4 regions of the Streptomyces sp. NPDC002690 genome follow, and region 1 is predicted to be linked to each of the others. Evidence: riboswitches for the same ligand, from Rfam matches in the RefSeq annotation. Region 1 holds a riboswitch; each other region holds the start of a gene.
The links. Region 1 has a riboswitch for cyclic di-AMP ahead of ACWD3D_RS18640 (LysM peptidoglycan-binding domain-containing M23 family metallopeptidase). Riboswitches for the same ligand answer to the same signal wherever they lie in the genome.
Positions count from the first base shown of each region.

Region 2: it holds a riboswitch for cyclic di-AMP, as region 1 does, so the genes downstream of both, ACWD3D_RS04200 (M23 family metallopeptidase) here and ACWD3D_RS18640 (LysM peptidoglycan-binding domain-containing M23 family metallopeptidase) in region 1, are expected to answer to the same signal.
Region 3: it holds a riboswitch for cyclic di-AMP, as region 1 does, so the genes downstream of both, ACWD3D_RS13420 (transglycosylase family protein) here and ACWD3D_RS18640 (LysM peptidoglycan-binding domain-containing M23 family metallopeptidase) in region 1, are expected to answer to the same signal.
Region 4: it holds a riboswitch for cyclic di-AMP, as region 1 does, so the genes downstream of both, ACWD3D_RS11905 (M23 family metallopeptidase) here and ACWD3D_RS18640 (LysM peptidoglycan-binding domain-containing M23 family metallopeptidase) in region 1, are expected to answer to the same signal.

Region 1 covers NZ_JBSFVR010000137.1:9,624-14,157, forward strand. The annotation lists gene ACWD3D_RS18630 (STM4011 family radical SAM protein) at 1-538, shown strand, start outside; gene ACWD3D_RS18635 (SGNH/GDSL hydrolase family protein) at 572-1,396, opposite strand; gene ACWD3D_RS18640 (LysM peptidoglycan-binding domain-containing M23 family metallopeptidase) at 1,578-2,471, opposite strand; cyclic di-AMP (ydaO/yuaA leader) riboswitch at 2,475-2,631, opposite strand; gene ACWD3D_RS18645 (tyrosine-protein phosphatase) at 3,061-3,870, shown strand; gene ACWD3D_RS18650 (hypothetical protein) at 3,900-4,298, opposite strand; gene ACWD3D_RS18655 (DUF6126 family protein) at 4,344-4,529, opposite strand.
Region 2 covers NZ_JBSFVR010000016.1:13,033-17,566, forward strand. The annotation lists gene ACWD3D_RS04195 (GntR family transcriptional regulator) at 1-495, opposite strand, end outside; gene ACWD3D_RS04200 (M23 family metallopeptidase) at 808-1,572, opposite strand; cyclic di-AMP (ydaO/yuaA leader) riboswitch at 1,586-1,753, opposite strand; gene ACWD3D_RS04205 (M16 family metallopeptidase) at 1,966-3,348, opposite strand; gene ACWD3D_RS04210 (M16 family metallopeptidase) at 3,375-4,534, opposite strand, start outside.
Region 3 covers NZ_JBSFVR010000081.1:16,659-21,192, forward strand. The annotation lists gene eno (phosphopyruvate hydratase) at 1-164, opposite strand, end outside; gene ACWD3D_RS13420 (transglycosylase family protein) at 519-1,235, opposite strand; cyclic di-AMP (ydaO/yuaA leader) riboswitch at 1,239-1,419, opposite strand; gene ACWD3D_RS13425 (transglycosylase family protein) at 1,710-2,780, opposite strand; gene ACWD3D_RS13430 (cytochrome P450 family protein) at 2,887-4,218, opposite strand; gene ACWD3D_RS13435 (nucleoside triphosphate pyrophosphohydrolase) at 4,226-4,534, opposite strand, start outside.
Region 4 covers NZ_JBSFVR010000067.1:18,421-22,954, forward strand. The annotation lists gene ACWD3D_RS11895 (PrsW family intramembrane metalloprotease) at 1-983, shown strand, start outside; gene ACWD3D_RS11900 (aldo/keto reductase) at 993-1,940, opposite strand; gene ACWD3D_RS11905 (M23 family metallopeptidase) at 2,152-3,207, opposite strand; cyclic di-AMP (ydaO/yuaA leader) riboswitch at 3,219-3,372, opposite strand; gene ACWD3D_RS11910 (PP2C family protein-serine/threonine phosphatase) at 3,719-4,534, opposite strand, start outside.

The DNA.
Region 1 (4,534 bases):
CCCGTACGACCGGTTCCTCGGCAAGTGCCGGGAGCTGACCGCGGCGGGGGTGCGGTACAGCGTGGGCGTCGTCGGTTTCGAGGAGCACCTCCCCGAGGCGCGGAGACTGCGGGCGGACCTGCCGGAGCGGGTGTACCTGTGGGTGAACGCCGCCGAGGGGCGTACGTACACGGACGCGGAGGCGGAGCGCTGGACGGCGCTCGACCCGCTGTTCCCGTACAGCCGGCATCCGCACCGCTCGGCGGGGCTGCCGTGCCGGACCGGGGAGTCGGTGATCTCGGTGGACGGGGACGGCACCGTGCGCCGGTGCCATTTCGTCAAGGAGGAGCTGGGCAGTCTCTACGACGGGAGTTACCGCCGGGCGCTCGGCCCGAGGGCCTGCCCGCTGGCGGTCTGCGACTGCCACATCGGGTACGTGCACCTGGAGTCGCTGCCGTTGTACGACGTGTTCGCCGGGGGTGTCCTGGAGCGGATTCCGGCGGCGCCGGCCGGGCCCGCCGCGGCGGGCCCGTCACGTCTCCGGCTTCCCCTGGTGTAACGCCCGGCGCCTCGCGGCGGCCGGATGCGCGGCTCAGAGCGGCAGCAGGTCCGGGCGCTTCGCGGCGACCTCGTCGCCGGAGGACTCGCCGCGCAGCCTGCGGCCGATCCACGGGACGAGGTACTCGCGCGCCCACTGGATGTTGTCGCGTCGCACCTCGAAGGTGTTCCGCTGGGCCTGCGGGGGCCACGGCTGGTCGGGGTCGGCCGGCGTCTCCAGACCTAGGACCTGTGCGGCCCGCAGTGCCACCCGGGTGTGCCCCTCGGGTGAGAGGTGGAGCCGGTCGTTGTCCCAGGCCCGGCGGTCCTGGATCGAACGCAGGGACCAGAGGTCGAGCACCGGGCAGTGGTAGCGGTCCGCGATGGCCCGCAGGTGGACGTTGTAGGTGGCGATCTTGCCGCGCATGTGGCGGAGCACCGGGACCCCGCGGGTGTCGAATCCGGTGGTCACCATGACGGTGCCGACCGCGTTGGTGAGGTCGGCGACCGCGCGCTCGAAGCGCTCGGCCAGGTCGTCCGGGTCGGTGCCGGGCCGGATGATGTCGTTGCCGCCGGCGCAGAAGCTCACCAGGTCCGGCGCGAGCTCCTTGGCGCGGGGTACCTGCTCCTCGACTATCTGGTCGAGAAGTCGTCCGCGTACCGCGAGATTGGCGTACCGGAATTCCCCGTGCACGGAATCAGGGCCTGTCGCCTCGTCGAGGGCGGGAAGCTGGTCCGCGAGGAGAACCGCGAAACGGTCCGCCCAGCCGACATAGGACCCGTCCGGTCCGGGGTCTCCGACTCCCTCGGTGAAACTGTCGCCGATCGCCGCGTACGACCCGATGATGTCTGTCTTCTGGATTCTCGAATCGTCTGCCACGACCACATATCTTGCCCCTTTTCATGTGACCTACGCGACCGTAAGAAGGGGTTGACGTGGGGTGAGATAGACCACCCGGTCAGTTTTTGGTAAAGCCGGAATAAATAGAGGGGCGGCACGCTTGCGCGCACCGCCCCTCCAAGCCCTTACGGATCGTGACGATTCGTCAAGGGGAGGAGTCTCAGATGGAGACGCCGTGGAGTCGCAGGTAGGCGATCGGGTCCACGTCCGAGCCGTAGCTCGGGGTGGTGCGGATCTCGAAGTGGAGGTGCGGGCCGGTGACGTTGCCGGTGGCACCCGAGAGGCCGATCTGCTGGCCGCCGGTGACGGTCTGGCCGACCGAGACCATCAGCTGCGACTGGTGCGCGTACTGGGAGTACATGCCGTCGGCGTGCTTGATGATGACCTCGTTGCCGTACGCGCCGTCGTAGCCGGCGGAGACGACGGTGCCGGGGCCGACGGCGCGGACGACGGTGCCGGTGGCGGCGCTGAAGTCGGAGCCGGTGTGGTAGCCGCTGGACCACATGGAGCCGGAGGCGTGGTACTGCGTGGTGACGGTCGCGTTGGCCACCGGGGTGGTCCAGCCGGTGCTGTCGCTGTCGGCGGCCTTGGTGGTGGTCGCGGCGGACTCCGTCGTGGTCGCCGGGGCGGCCTTCGTCTCGGTCTTGGCCGCCGTCTTCGTCTCGGCCTTCGGGGCCTCGGCCTTGGCGGAGGACGCGGTGGAGGCCGAGCCGGACGCCTGGGCGCCGAGGGTCAGCTTCATGCCCGGGAGGATCAGGCTCGGGTTGTCGCCGACGACCTCGCGGTTGTCCTGGTAGAGCTTCTCCCAGCCACCCTTGATCTTGTGCTGGGCGGCGATCTTCGCCAGGTAGTCGCCGGAGACGACCTTGTAGGTCTTGGCGGACTGCTGGGCGGCCGGGGCGGACTGGGCGGCGGGCGCCGACTGCTCGGCGGCGTGGGCACCCGTGGCTCCGAGGAGCGGCAGGGCGACGACGGCGCCGCCGGCTCCGACGGCGAGGATGCCGCGAGCGATCGGGCCGGACTTCTTACGACGGTGCTTACCCGGGATGGGCATGGGGGAATTCCTCTCCGGCGCCTACGAGGTGAGCTGTCGGGTTCGGGCTGGAGATGCCCGGTCGCGTTGAACGCGACTTCACCCCGAGCCGTCCGGAACAACTCCGGTCGGCGGCTTACCTGGGTCCCCCGCTCCTGCCACGCATCAGTGAGTGCGAATTCCGGGCGGCGGCAGGATTAGGCGGTCCGTCCGGAGTGATGGCGAACGTAATCGAGCCGGGCCGGACGGAACAAGCCATCGCAAGCGGAACGGATTCCGGGAGCCGATTTCGGCCTCCTTTTCCGGTCACCCTCCGTGGATTACGGATCTTGGCATTCCGCGCGACGGACGGACTGCCGCCCGGCCTCTCGGCCACGCACGGTCACGGATATGATCCCGCTCACGAGATCACCCGCCATCTCCCCCATAAACGGACGATGTTGCGTGAAATCCATACAATACGGACATGTCGCGCACGTCACTCATGACGGATCTTCAGCCTCCGGGGGGCCGGCCGCCGGTACTCGGGCGCCGGGGAGCGATGTCGTAGGGTCGCGACGAGCCGACGTCGGCGAGCAGCGCCGGCGCGCAGACGCACCGAGGAGCCGCTGTGACGCAGGTGCCGCAGTTCTCGCCGGCCGAACCCGAGCTGAGCGGGGTCCGTAATTTCCGGGACGTGGGCGGGCTGCCCACCTCCGACGGACGACGGGTCCGGCACGGGAGGCTCTTCCGCAGCGGTCACCTCGCCGCCGCCACCGCCGAGGACGCCGTCTTCCTCGGCCGGCTCGGCCTGCACACGGTCTTCGACTTCCGTAACTCCGCCGACCAGAAGCTCGACGGCTTCGACATCGAGCTTCCGGGCGTGCGCAACGTCCGCATCCCGCTCTCCGACCCGGCGGACGGGGCGGGCTTCTGGCGGCTGGTGCGCGAAGGCGACATCGCCCAGCTGCGTTCGCTGCTCGCCGAGGGCAAGGGCACGGAACGCATGCTCGCCTCGTACCGCTCGATCATCACCGACCGTACGGCCGAGCACAGCCGGGTACTGCACGCCCTGGCGGAGGACAGCGTGCCGGCGCTGATGCACTGCGCCGCGGGCAAGGACCGGGCGGGCCTGACGATGGCGGTGACGCTGCTCGCGGTCGGAGTGGAGCGCGAGGCCATCGCGGTGGACTACCTCAAGTCCAACGACGCCCACCGCCGGTACCGGCTGAGGCGCGGCGACAGCGCGGACCCCGTGGTCTCCACCGAGGTGATGAGCCTGCTCAACCCGCTCTTCGGAGCGCACATCGACTACCTGGACGCGGCCTTCGCCACGATCGAGGAGAACTGGGGCACCACGGAGCGCTACTTCGCCGAGGGGCTGGGACTCTCCGGGGAGACCCGGGAGCGGCTGCGCGAGCGGCTGCTGGACGAAGCGTAGGCCGCACGATCACGTCGCGGGCGCTCCGGTCAGCCGGGCGATCCCGGTCGGGCCGCCCGGACCCACCCCTCTTCGAGGTGGATCGTCCAGGTGTTCCCGACCGCTCGTTCCAGTTCGACCAGGACCGCGACTTCGGCAACGACCGCAGGCGCGTCGGCCAGCCGCATCGGGGAGTCCGGGACGCCGCACCGGGTGTAGGTCGGCAGTTCGCCGACGCAGCCGAAGGCGTGCAGCGGCAAGGAGTCGCGGCCGAACCACACCGGGCGGTTCCCTTCCGCCCACGCCGCTGCCGCGTCGACCCGGTCCAGGTGCGCCAGCAGGTGTTCGGGGGCCGGTCCGTGGCTGAACTGCACGAGGAAGCCGGCCGCATCGACCGCCCACCAGTCCCATGTGGCTCCGGGCCGGGGGTGCCGCAGGATCGTCGCCATGCGGGCCACTGTACGGAGGCCGGTGCCGGCGGTCCCCGGGATTCTCTACTGGTTGCCGCCCGCGACGGCGAACAGGATGTAGAGGAACGCGGCGATGACGTGCCCGGCGACCAGGTAGGCGATGAGCCGGATGACCATCCCGCGCGGCATCTTCCGCTCCTGGGTGTCCCGGGGGGCGTTGACGCCGGTCTGCCGGGGGGTCAGCGGGTCGTAGTGCTCCGAATCGGACATGACGG
Region 2 (4,534 bases), on a different contig from region 1:
TCGGACCGGCTGCTCGATGGCGTACATCCAGGTGATCTTGTGCCGTAGCTGGGTCAGCAGCGCGATGAGACCGGGGCTGCCCGACGCCTGGGCGAGCGTCTCGTGGAACCAGCCGCCCAGCGAGCGCAGGTCCTCCCCCTCACCCCGGCGGGCTCGCTCCTGCCCCAGCTTGACCAGGCCGCGCAGCACCTTGAGATGCGCGTCGGTACGACGCTGCGCGGCCCGTGCCGCGCCCAGCGGCTCCAGCAGGAGCTTCACCTCCAGGAGGTCGGCCGCCTCCTGCTCCGTCGGCTCGGCGACACAGGCGCCGGCGTGTCTGCGGGTGACCACGAACCCCTCGGACTCCAGGGTCCGCAGCGCCTCGCGCACCGGCACGCGCGAGACGCCGTAGCGCCGCGCCAGAAGCTCCTCGGTGAGGCGGCTGCCGCGCTCGAAGACGCCCGAGACGATGTCCTCACGGATTGCCGTGCATACCGAGTGCGCGGGAATGCGCATGTCCGAACCTCCGCCTTAATCCCCGCGAAACGCGGCCGATCGAAGCCTGCACCGTGACTCTATTGCAATCTGAGTGAATTTCCGATGGCGTACCGGAATTCGCACATATCTTTTGCCTGCGGAGCCGGCGGGCCGGAGGGTTTCGGGTGATATGCCGAAGCCCCGGCACGGGGCCGGGGCTTCGGGGTGATCGGGGGGCGGCCGGAGGTGTTCTGCAGCGGTCGGACGACGCGGACCCGGGGCTGGACGTCCGGGGCTGGACGTCCGGGGCTGGACGTCCGGGGCCGCGCGGGTCAGACCGTGACGCGCGGGTCAGACCGTGAGGCCGTGGGCCCGCAGATACGCCACGGGGTCCATGTCGGAGCCGTACTCCGGTCCGGTGCGTGCCTCGAAGTGCAGGTGCGGGCCGGTCGCGTTGCCGGTGGCGCCGGAGAGGCCGATCCGCTCCCCCGACGAGACGCGTTGGCCGGCCTGGACGCCGATCGAGGAGAGGTGGCCGTACTGGGTGTACGTGCCGTCCGCCATCCGCAGCACGATGTTGTTGCCGTACGCGCCGCCCCAGCCGGCTTCGACGACCGTGCCCGCGCCCACGGCGAGGACGGGGGTACCCGTGGCGGCATGGAAGTCGACGCCGGAGTGGCTGCCGGAGGACCACAGGGAGCCGCTCGACTGGTAACCGGTACTGATGTACGAGCCCGCGATGGGCAGGTGGAAGGAGTTCAGCCGCTTGCGCTCGGCGGCGCGCGCGGCGCGCGCCTTCGCCTCACGGGCTTCCCTGACTCGTACGGCGGCCTCGGCCTTGGCCTTCGCTTCGGCCTTCGCCCTGGCCTCGGCCACACGGTGCTGGGCCTCCGCCTGGTCGGCGATCCGGTCCGCGATGGAGTCGCCGAGCGTCACGGCCTCGATGAGGCCGGTCGTACGGGGCGACGGGACGGGCGAACCGGCGGCGAGGGCCGGGGAGGCGGTCGCAGCGACGACGCCGGTCGCGGCGAGGGCGGCGACGCCGGCGAACCGGGCGGTGGTGCGCGTCAGACGGCCCGGGGCACGATGGGTCCCGGTGGCACGGGTGAACGCCATGAAGGGGCGGGTCCTTTCCTTCCTTCTCGCCTACCGGGTTAGCTGACGGGTTCGGAGCAGGAAGGTCTCCTACGGGCGTTCGCGCCTCTCACGAGACGCGGGTGCCCGATTCACCCCAGGGACTTCACGGGTCCCCGGCTCCCCAGGCTCGCGCCTGACGGGGACTCGGCGATGACTGTCCGGCACCGCGAGTGCGGCACACAGTCGGCGGACAGCCGGATCGACGCTAGGCCGCGGCGCTTTCGATCACCAAACGGACAGTGGGTTTTGTAGCGCATCCCACAGGGCAGACAGGCACGCTTCCGGCAAAGGGGACAAACAGCGCGGCCCCGGCGAGATCTCCCCGCCGGGGCCGCGCTGCCGGGCCTGCCCGGTCGTGTGGTTGACGGCCGGTCAGCCGTTCACGATCGTCACATCGCCGATGTCCAGGGCGCGGACGGGCTCGGCGATCTGCGACGCGTCGCCCACCAGGATCGTCACCAGCCGGTCCACCGGGAAGGCGTTGACCACCGCGGCGGTCGCCTCGACCGTGCCGGTCTCGGCGAGCCGGGCGTACAGGTGGGCCTGGAAGTCGTCGGGCAACTGCTGCTCGACCTGGTCGGCGAGGGTCGCCGCGACCGAGGCGGCCGTCTCGAACTTCAGCGGGGCGACCCCCACGAGGTTCTGCACGGCGGTCTCGCGCTCGGCGTCCGTCAGCCCGTCCGCCGCGAGGGTCCGCAGGACCTTCCAGAGGTCGTCGAGCGCGGGGCCCGTGGACTCGGTGTCCACCGAGCCGCTGATGGCCAGCATCGCCGCACCGGCCGGGCCGGAGTCCGGACCGCCTGCGGTGGAGCGGAGCACCTGGGCGAACGCGCGTACGCCGTAGGTGTAGCCCTTCTCCTCGCGCAGGACCCGGTCGAGCCGCGAGGTGAGCGTGCCGCCGAGGCAGTACGTCCCGAGGACCTGGGCGGGCCAGACACTGTCGTGCCGGTCCGCGCCGATGCGGCCGATGAGCAGCTGCGTCTGCACGGCTCCCGGACGGTTGACGATGACCACGCGTCCGGTGTCGTCCGCGGTGATCGGCGCCACCGGGCGGGGGCTGCCGGCGTTGCCCGACCAGTCGCCGAGGGTGTCGGCGAGGAGGGCGTCCAGGTCGATGCCGGTGAGGTCGCCGACGACGACCGCGACCGCCGTGGCGGGGCGGACGTGGGCGTCGTAGAAGGCGCGGACGGCGGCGGCGTCGATCCGCCGCACGGTGTCCTCGGTGCCCAGACGCGGGCGCGACATCCGGGCGGTGGCCGGGAACAGTTCCTTGGAGAGCTGCTTGGCCGCGCGGCGCGCGGGGTTGGCCTGCTCGTGCGGGATCTCGTCCAGGCGGTTGCCCACCAGGCGCTCGATCTCGCTGTCGGCGAAGGCGGGGGCCCGCAGCGCCTCGGCGACCAGGCCGAGCGCCTTGGCCAGCCGGGAGGCGGGCACCTCCAGCGAGACCCGGACGCCGGGATGGTCGGCGTGCGCGTCGAGCGTGGCGCCGCAGCGCTCCAGCTCGGCGGCGAACTCCTCGGCGCTGCGCTTGTCGGTTCCCTCGGAGAGGGCGCGCGCCATGATGGTGGCGACGCCGTCCAGGCCCTCGGGTTCCGCGTCGAGCGGCGCTTCGAGGTGGATCTCGACCGCGACGACCTGCTGGCCGGGGCGGTGGCTGCGGAGCACGGTCAGCCCGTTGGGCAGGGTGCCGCGCTCGGGTGCCGGGAACGCCCAGGGGCGTGCGGTTCCCGGGGTGGGCTGCGGGTGGAAGTCCATGGCTACTCCAGTCACGGCGGCGTCGCTCACTTGCCGGCCTCCTCGTCGGCGTCGGTGTCCGCGCCGTCCTCGGCAGCGGTCCCGTCGTCCGGCTCGGCCGGTTCGACCGGTTCGTAGACCAGTACGGCACGGTTGTCGGGGCGCAGCGTGGCCGCGGCGACCGCCCGTACCTCGTCGGCGGTGATGTCGAGGACGCGCCCGACGGCCGTCAGCGCGAGCTGCGGGTCGCCGAACAGCACCGCGAAGCGGCAGAGTTCGTCGGCGCGGCCGGAGACCGTACCGAGACGGTCGAGCCACTCGCGCTCCAACTGGGCCTGCGCGCGCTCCATTTCCTCGGGCGTCGGGCCCTCGGCGGCAAACCGCTCCAGCTCCTCGTCGACCGCGGTCTCGATGCTCTCGACCTCCACGCCGCCGGACGTCTTGACGTCCAGCCAGCCCAGCGAGGGCGCTCCGGCCAGCCGCAGCAGCCCGAATCCGGCGGCCACCGCCGTACGGTCGCGGCGGACCAGGCGGTTGTGCAGCCGGGACGACTCGCCGCCGCCGAGGACGGTCAGGGCCAGGTCGGCGGCGTCCGCCTCACGGGTGCCGTCGTGCGGCAGCCGGTACGCGGCCATCAGCGCGCGGGCCGGGACCTCCTCGTGGACCACTTCGCGCAGCTGCCCGCCGATGGTGCCGGGGAGGGAGCCGTCGCGCGGGGGCTTCTTCCCGTCGTGGGACGGAATGGAGCCGAAGTACTTCTCGATCCAGGCGAGGGTCTCCTCGGGGTCGATGTCACCGACCACCGAGAGCACCGCGTTGTTGGGCGCGTAGTACGTACGGAAGAACGCCTGGGCGTCCTCCAGCGTCGCCGCGTCCAGGTCCGCCATGGAGCCGATCGGCGTGTGGTGGTACGGGTGGCCCTCCGGGTAGGCGAGCGCGGTGAGCCGCTCGAACGCGGTGCCGTACGGGACGTTGTCGTACCGCTGGCGGCGCTCGTTCTTGACGACGTCCCGCTGGTTCTCCATGGACTCTTCGTCGAGCGCGGCGAGCAGCGAGCCCATCCGGTCGGCTTCGAGCCAGAGGGCGAGCTCCAGCTGGTGGGTCGGCATGGTCTCGAAGTAGTTGGTGCGCTCGAAACTCGTCGTGCCGTTGAGCGACCCGCCCGCGCCTTGGACGAGTTCGAAGTGGCCGTTCCCCTTGACCTGCT
Region 3 (4,534 bases), on a different contig from region 1:
TCGCGAAGCTCGACGGCCTCGAACGCGCCGGTGGAGGCGCCGGACGGAACGGCAGCACGGCCCGTGCTGCCGTCGTCGAGACCAACTTCGACCTCGACCGTGGGGTTACCCCGCGAGTCGAGGATTTCCCGGGCTACGACGACGTCGATGGACGGCACGAGCATCTCCTTCTGGGATGTGACGCTGACTGTGCGGGGCTCTTGAGCCTTGCGACTAGAGCCTAACCGGACACAGGACATCGGCCAGCCGACCGTCCGTCCAGTGACACGGCGAGCCTACACATTGTTTCCGTACGGAACATAACGTCCGGCCATACGGAGGTCGGCAGTCCGCGGTACGGCCGGGGTGGCGGCCCGCCCTCTCTCCTCTTCTTCACCTGTACGCCGCTCACGGGACGTACGCGCGCACCCGGCCCGGAAAGGGCCCTGGCCCGGCGCGCGGGGGGAGTGCGCGCCGGGCCAGGGAGTGGGAAAGGGGTGCCGCCGGACACCCCGCTTCCGGGGAGGAGTGGTTCGTGACTACTTCAGGTGGAGCTGCTGACCCGGGAAGATGAGGTCGGCGTCCTCGACGATGTCGTGGTTCAGCTTGAACAGCTTCTGCCAGCCGCCCTTGACGCCCTGCTTCTCGGCGATGGTGCTGAGGGTGTCGCCGGTGACGACCTTGTACTCGCCGTCGCCCTTCTCCACCTTGTCGCCGGTCGGCGTGGTGACGGTCTCGGACTTCGCGGCGGGGCGCTCCTCGCTGCGGGAGGCGGTCTGCGAGTCGGTGGAGCGGTCCGGCGTCGCCGTGGAGGCGCTGTCGTCGGTCGCGGTCGAGCCGGTGCTCGCGGAGGAGCCCGTGTCGACGCCCGGGTCCACACCGTCGTTGGTGAGGTTGCCGGCGCCGGCGCAGGACCAGGCGCCCGGGCCCTGCAGGTCGAGCAGCACCTCGGCGGTGGCGATCTGCTGCTCCTTGGTCGCCAGGTCGGCGCGGGGGGCGTACTTCGTACCGCCGGCGGCGGCCCAGCTGGACTGCGAGAACTGCAGACCGCCGTAGTAGCCGTTGCCGGTGTTGATGGACCAGTTGCCACCGGACTCGCACTGGGCGACGGCGTCCCAGGTGGCGACGGAGGCGGCGGAAGCGTTGGTGGCGCCCATCAGCGGGAGGGCGATGGCGGCACCGGCGACGCCGGCGAGCGTGGCCACACGGACGGCCTTGGACGAGCGGCGGTGCTTACCGTTGCTGGACAGCAGCATGGAACGTCTCCTCACCGACGCCTACGAGGTGAGCTGTCGGGTTCGGGCCAATGAGTGCCCGGCCACACGTCCTTGCGTGTGGCTTAACCCCTAGCCGGTCCCGGCCTCCCGTCGTTTCCGACGGGCCGTCCGATACCGGCGGCTTACCTGGGTCCCCCGCTCCTGCCTACGGCGCTTTACGCGTCTGTTCCCTTCGACCGACGGCAGGATTCGGCGTGACGGTCGACGGGGCCCGCGGTGCGAGCGGTTCTGACCGTAAACAGAGGCAACCCCCACATTCAATGATGGACATATCAGACAATCAGACCTTACTGGCCACGCCTGAATAACCGTTTCCGCAGGTCAAAGCGGACATTCGCGAACCCCCGCGACCGCGACACGCCGGAACAGCGAAGAGACCCATGTCTCACTTTCGCAAAAGTGGACATAGGCCCCTTAACTACCCCTCTTTTTGGGGCGTTTTCCCGAATTGGATCAGTTGGCGGGAGCAGTCTCCGCCGTGTCGGGAGTGGTCTCCGGCGTGTCGGAAGCGGTGCCGGACGCGGTGTCCGTCGCGGCCGGAGCGGAGTCGGTCGCCGCAGGGGCGGCGGCCGTGCTCAGGTCGAGCTCCTGGCCGGGCAGGATCAGGTCGGGGTTCGATCCGATCACGCTCTCGTTGGCCTGGTAGAGCTCGGTCCAGCCGTCGGAGAGGTGCTGCGCGTCGGCGATCGCCCAGAGGTTGTCGCCGGACTGGACCGTGTACGTCCCGTCCGTCGCGAGGGCCGTGTCGTCGCGCGCGTCGCTGTCCCCGCGCGAGGCGTGCCGGCCGGTGTCGCGCGAGGCGTCGGCTGCGGCCTCGTCCGGGTCGGGCGTCCCGCGGTGCTTGCCGCCCGTCGCGGTGTCACCGGTCGCCGCGTCCGTCGCCCCGCTCTTCGCGCCGCTCTTGCCGGGCGTGGTGGCGCCCGGGGTGGCCGAGCCGGAGGGCGCGGGGGTCGCGGAGGCGTCGGGGCTCGGCGTGGCGCTGCTCCCGGTGGTGCCGTCGGAGTCCGAGGCACCGGTCGAGCCCGAGGTGTCGGTCGGGTCCGTGGTGCCGGTGGAGACGGGTGCGCCGTCCGCGTCCGGGATCGTGCCGGCCGAGGCGCCCGCGTCCGTGGCGGACGTGGAGCCGGGGTCGACGCCGATGAGGCTGCCCGCGGGCGCCAGCCCGGAGATCACCGCGCACCCGGGCCACGCCTGCGGGCCCTTGGCGTCGAGCACCTTCTCCGCCACGGCTATCTGCTGGGTGCGGCTGGCGAGGTCCGCGCGCTGCGCGTAGTCCGTACCGCCGTAGGCGGACCAGGTCTCCTGGGAGAACTGCAGTCCGCCGTAGTAACCGTTGCCGAAGTCCGCGCTCCAGGTGCCGCCGCTCTCGCATTCGGCGACCTTGTCCCAGGTGTTCGCGTCCGCCGCGCCGGCGCTGCCTGCGGCGAGGAGCGGAATCGCGAGGGCGGAGCCTGTCACGCCGGCTGCGACGACGATGGCGGGTGCCTGGCGAGGGCGGCGGTGTCTGCCGTTCGCGGAGCCCATGGGAGTGCCTTCCGTGTGACTGACGGGTGAACTGATGCGTCGAACCGTGAACCTAGCGGGACTCGAACGTGTGTCACAAGTCGATGCCTCGCAGATCACGTGAACATCACAGTGTTGACGGAGCGTCACTTTCACCGAGCGCCGGTCCCGGTGTGAACTCCACCGGAAGGGTGCGCAGTCCACGCATGATGAGCCCTCCACGCCACCGCAAATCGGCCGTTTCTCCCGCAAGACGCAGGTCAGGAAGACGCCTCAACAAGGTGGCGAGAGCGGTCCTTCCTTCCAGCCGGGCGAGCGGCGCACCCACGCAGTAGTGGATGCCGTGGCCGTAGCCGAGGTGCTGATTGTCACGCCGGGCGAGGTCGAGCGTGTCGGGGTCCTCGAAGCGCGCGGGGTCGCGGTCGGCCGCCGCGAGCACCACGAGCACGGGATCGCCGGCCGCGATCTCCTCGCCGCCGAGGGTCAGCGGTTCGGTGGCGTACCGCCAGGTGGCCAGCTCCACCGGGCCGTCGAAGCGGAGCAGCTCCTCGATGCCGGTGGCGAGCAGCTCCTCCTCCCCCGCCGCGAGGGACGCTTCGAGGCGGGCGCGCTCCTCGGGGTGGTGGAGCAGGGAGTGGGTGCCGTTGCCGATGAGGTTGACGGTCGTCTCGAAGCCGGCGAACAGCAGGATGAAGGCCATCGCGGCGGCCTCGTTCTCCGTGAGGTGCTCGCCGTGGTCGCTGGTGCGGATGAGTTCGGAGATCAGGTCGTCGCCCGGATTCTCCCGCTTGCGGTGGATCAGTTCCGCGAGGTAGGCGCGCATCCGCTTCACCGAGCGCGCCACTCCGCCGCGCGGCCCGCCGCCGTGGCGGATCATCATGCCCGCCCAGTCCCGGAAGTCGTCCTGGTCCTCCTCGGGCACTCCGAGCAGGTCGCAGATGGCGTAGATGGGGAGCGGGAACGCGAACTCGTGGATGAGGTCGGCCTTGCCCTCGGTCACGAACCGGTCGATGAGCCGGTCCGTCAGTTGTTGCACGCGGGGCGCGAACTCCGCGACCCGGCGCGGGGTGAACGCCTTGGACACGAGCCGGCGCAACCGGGTGTGGTCGGGCGGATCGATGTTGAGCAGATGGGTCATCAGCTCGGCCTTGCGCTCCCCCGGAATCCCCGTCTTCCCCTTGGCGTGCGCCGACCCGGCGTGGTGGACCGGGTTCTTGGAGAGCCGGTTGTCGGCGAGGGCGTGGCGGGCGTCGGCGTACCGGGTGACCAGCCAGGCTTCGACCCCACTGGGCAGCGTGGTGCGGTGCACCGGGCTGTGCTCGCGGAGCCAGGCGTACGCCGGGTACGGGTCGGTCGCGAACTCCCAGGTGAAGAGTTCGGGGGCGGCGGGCGCGCGGTGCGCGGGACAGCCTGCGGGGGCGTCGGGGACGGGGCCGGGTTCTGCGGGGCTGTCGTCCACCGGCCGGTCACTCATCGTCGGTGTCCGGGGCGTCGGTGTCCGGGGCGTCGGTGCCCGGGGCGTCGGTGCCCGGGGCGTCCGCGCCCTCCGCCGCGAGGATCGCGTCGCGGTAGGCGCGGGCCGCCGCGCGCAGGGCGGCCTCCGGGTCGACGCCCTCGGCCTCGGCGCGGACGGCGAGGGCGAGGAGTTCGTGGCCGAGGGTGTCGCCGGCGGGCGGGGCGACCTCCAGGCCGGCGCCGCGGACCCGGCTGCCGAGCTTCGCGGCGAGGGCGAGGGCGGGCTGACCGAGCGGGATGCCCTCGGTGACCGAGTCGCG
Region 4 (4,534 bases), on a different contig from region 1:
TCGGCAACGCCTTCGGCGAGGACCGGCAGTTGGGGACGGTGGGGATCGCGTCGCTGACGGTCGGCACCTTCTTCGTGCGGATCGTCCTGTCCCCCTTCGCGCACCCGGTCTTCACGGCGATGACGGGCATCGGCTTCGGTCTCGCCGCCGCGAGCCGTGCGGGGGGCCGCCGACGCCGGGTCCGCCGGATCGCGCTCCCGCTGGTGGGGCTGCTGCTCGCGATGGGCATGCACGCCCTGTGGAACGGTTCGGCGACCTGGGGACCTTACGGCTTCTATCTGGTCTACGGCGTCGCGATGATGCCCGCGTTCGGGCTGCTGACCTGGCTGGCGATCTGGGCGCGCGGGCGGGAACTGCGGGCGCTCGCCGCCGAGTTCCCGGCGTACGCGCTGGCCGGCTGGCTCACCCCGGCCGAACCGCTCGCGCTCGCCTCCATGCGTGCCCGGGGCATGGCCCGGGACCTGGCGCGGCACTGGCACGGTGCGTCGGACCGGGCCAGGGGCCGGGCGGCGGCCCGGGCCGTCGCGGAGTACGAGTCGTTCGCGACCTCACTGGCGGCTCTGCGGCGGGACGCCCGGCGCGGCACGGTGGGCGTCGACTTCGCGGCGCGGGAGCAGGAGTTGCTGCACCACCTCTGGGAGCGCAGGGACGTCGCGGCCCCCGCGCTGAGCCACGCGGCCCGCAGTGTGTTCCGCTCGGCCGTCCGCCGCCCGGTGCCCTACCCGTACGGCCCCGGAGCTCCCGCGCACGGCGCCCACGCGGCCCACGGCGCGCACGCCCGGGGCTGGGCGCCCCCGGCACCGTCCCCGCAGCAGCCCTGGCCCGGCGCGTCCGGCGCCCAGGGGAGCCCGGCGCCGAGCGGGCACAAAGACGGCGCGGCGGCCCCGTACGGCACCGGTCAGGCCCCTTCGCCGTCCCCGCAGCAGCCGCCTCCGCACCGCCAGTACGGCGGGCACAACCCCTATCTGCACCCGCCGGGATAAGGCCCTCGCTCAGGCGGAGGCTTCGTCGAGCCGGTCCAGTTCCTCGCCGGTCAGCGTGAGCTCGGCGACCGCGAGCAGCGCCGGGAGCTGTTCCGGCGTACGGGCCGAGGCGATCGGCGCCACGACCGTGGGCCGGGACGCCAGCCAGGCCAGCGCGACGGTCGCGATCTCGGCCCCGTGCGCCTCGGCGACGGTGTCCAGCGCGCTCAGCACCTTCTGCCCGCGCTCGGACTCCAGGTGGGCTCCGGCGCTCGCGGCGCGGGCGCTCTCCACCTGCGTACCCGGCCGGTACTTGCCGGTGAGGAAGCCGGCCGCCAGCGCGTAGTACGGGACCGCGCCGAGGCCGGTCTCGGCGGCGAGGTCCTGGGCGGCGCCCTCGTAGGTGTCGCGGGAGACCAGGTTGTAGTGCGGCTGGAGGGCGACGTACCGGGCGAGTCCCTCGCGCTCGGAGAATTCGAGCGAGGCGCGCAGGCGCTCGGGGCTGATGTTGGAGGCGCCGATCTCGCGGACCTTGCCCTCCTTCACCAGCTGGTCGAGGGTGGTGACGATCTCCTCCACCGGGACACTCTCGTCGTCGTAGTGCGTGTAGTAGAGGTCGATGTAGTCGGTGTCGAGGCGCCGCAGGGACTCCTCCACCGCGCTCTTGACGTTGCCGGTGGCGAGCCCCCGGTACTCGGGGTGGGCACCGACCTTGGTGGCGACGACGACGTCGGCACGGTTGCCGCGGGCCTTGAGCCACTTGCCGATCAGCGCCTCCGACTCGCCGCCCCTGTTACCGGGAACCCAGGCCGAGTACGCGTCGGCGGTGTCGACGAAGTTGCCGCCGGCCGCGGTGTAGGCGTCGAGTACCGCGAAGGACTGCGCCTCGTCGGCGGTCCAGCCGAAGACGTTGCCGCCGAGGGCGAGCGGGAAGACCTCGAGGGCGGACGTTCCGAGCTTGCGGAGAGAAGAAGTCATGAGGAGTGCAACGGAACGGACGGGAGATCGTATTCCGCTTCCGGAGCTCCAGCCGCGATTCCGGCGGGACGAGGGGGGCCGGCAGCCCTGACGTCGGGGGGGAGCGTCAAGGCTGCCGGGGCTGGGGAGGCGCCCGGGCCGGGTCCGGCGGGGCCTACGCGCGCCGCACGGACCCCGCGCGGCGCGCCGGACCGGTGCGGGCCCGGAGGCGTCAGACGGTGAGGCCCTTGCCGGTCAGCCAGGCCATCGGGTCGATGCCGGTGCCGTCCGGGGTGTGGACTTCGAGGTGGAGGTGCGGGCCGGTGACATTGCCGGTGGCTCCCACGCGGCCGATGGTGTCGCCGGTGTTGACCTGCTGGCCGGCGACGACGTCCATGGAGGACTGGTGGCAGTACCAGATCTCCGTACCGTCATCGAGCTCCAGGACCGTGCGGTACCCGTACGAGCCCGACCAGCCCGCCGACTTGACCGTTCCCCCGTGCACGGCCTTGACCGGGGTACCGGTCGGCGCGGCGAAGTCGAGACCGGTGTGCTGCCCGGAGGCCCACATCGTGCCGGCCTCGCCGAAGGTGGAGGTGATCGTGTACGCGGAGGTGGGGAGCGAGTAGCTGGCGGCGAGCTTGGCCAGTCTCTCGGCCTCGGCCTTCTTCGCCGCGGCCTCCTCGGCCGCCTTCTTCTCCGCCGCGGCCTTCGCCGTGGCCTCGTCCTGCTGCTTCTTCGCCTCGGTGGCGGCCTTGGTCGCGGCAGCCGCCTCCTGGGCCGCCTTCGCTTCCGCGTCGGCGGCGGACTGCTGCTGCTCGGCCTGCTGGAGGATGCGGGCGCGCAGTGCCTCGCCCGCGTCGGTGGCGCCCTGCTCGGTCTCCGCCGTGGTGAGCCCGGCCGTGGTGAACGGCGCGGCCGCCGCCACCGGCGCGGGAGTGTCGTCGGACTCGACCGCGGTGATCAGAGCGCCCAGCCCGGGAAGGGACTTGGCGTCGGGAAGGTTGTCCGCGAGCGAATCGGGAAGAGAGATGGAGACCGGCGGCTTGCTCTGCGCGGTGGCCATGCCGCCCGCACCGACGGCCGCGATGACGCCGACCCCGAGGACGGTGGAACTACGCGCGAGACCACGCTGCTTGGCGACGCGGTGCCGGCCGCGTACGGGGCGGAGGGAATCCTCGGTGGGGTTCCATTCCTCCCAGGCCTTGTCGGCGTTGCCGGGAGAGCCGAAACCCTCGCGAGTGGCGAAGGGTGACGGGGCTTCGGGGGCAGGCTGGTTGGACGCCACGTGGGCGCACTCCTTTCCTTCCTTCTCGCCTACCGGGTTAGCTGACGGGTTCGGAGCAGGAAGGTCTCCTACGGGCGCCTGGCGTCTCTGTCGAGACACAGGTGTCCGATTCACCCCAAGAAGGTGGTTCCCCGGTTCCCTTGCGGAATTCGGCGCTCGCGCACGGCGCCGTCTCTGACGACGGCTGGGACGACCGCGCTGCGTTATCGAACGTTAATAGACAGACGACTCCGATTCCAAGCCGTTCCTCTTGATCATTCCCACTTCGGGCCGGGATTTACCTGGGCATTTCCTCGCTTAGCGGGGCGACTTGCGGACGAGCGGCCCGACCCGGCTTTTCTGACGGTGTGTCATATGTTATCGAGCGGTACCGCTCTGCTACGGACCGTCGCCGGACCCGGGCGGCTGACCCCGGGGCCGTCCGCAGGGGGATCGCGGGGCCGTCCGCAGGGGGATCGCGGGGCCGTCCGCAGGGGGATCACGGGGGATCACCACGGCGCCCTGAACCGCGTCAGCCGCCGCCGCGGCCCACGATCGGCACGGTGGTCCGGCGCTCCGGCTGGTCCTCCGCCGGCCGGGCCACCGCGAGCAGCGCCAGGTCGTCCGTCGAGCGCCCGCCCGTGTGCAGCCGGACGTCGTCGGTGAGCGCCGTGAGCAGCTCGTCGGGACCGGGGAAGATCCGGCCTCGCAGCCGCTCTGCCGGGTCGTAGAACACGCCCGCCGCGTCGCGCGCCTCGGAGAGCCCGTCCGTGTAGGTCAACAGGGTCGCGCCCGGCGGGAGGTCCCACTCGTCCGCCCGGTCCGGCCAGGCTCCCAGTGCCATACCGAGCGGCAGCGCGGGGGTACTGGGCCGCAGCACGTCCAGCGCGCCCCCGGCGTGCAGCAACAACGGTTCGGGGTGACCCCGGTTGACGATCCGCAGAGTCGCGGAGCCCTGTGGAATCTCGGCCAGGACCGCGGTGACGAACCCCTCCACCGGGTCCAGCCCCCCGCGCCGCGCCGCGTCCCTGGCCAACGCGCGCTCAAGCCGCTGCGCCACCCCCTCCAGCGTCTCCTCCTGCTCCGCGGCCTCCCGGAACGCGCCGATGATCACCGCCACCGCCTCGACCGCGTCGAGCCCCTTTCCGCGTACGTCGCCCAGTACGAGGCGTACGCCGTACGGAGTGTCCGCGACGGCGAACAGGTCGCCGCCGACGTACTCGTCCGCCTGCGCCGCCTCGTACCGCGCGGCGACGTGGAGCCCGCCGACCCGGTCGGCAGGGACCGGCAGCACGGCGCGCATGGCGGTCTCCGCGATGATCCGGGCGGACGCGAGCTGCTCGTTGCC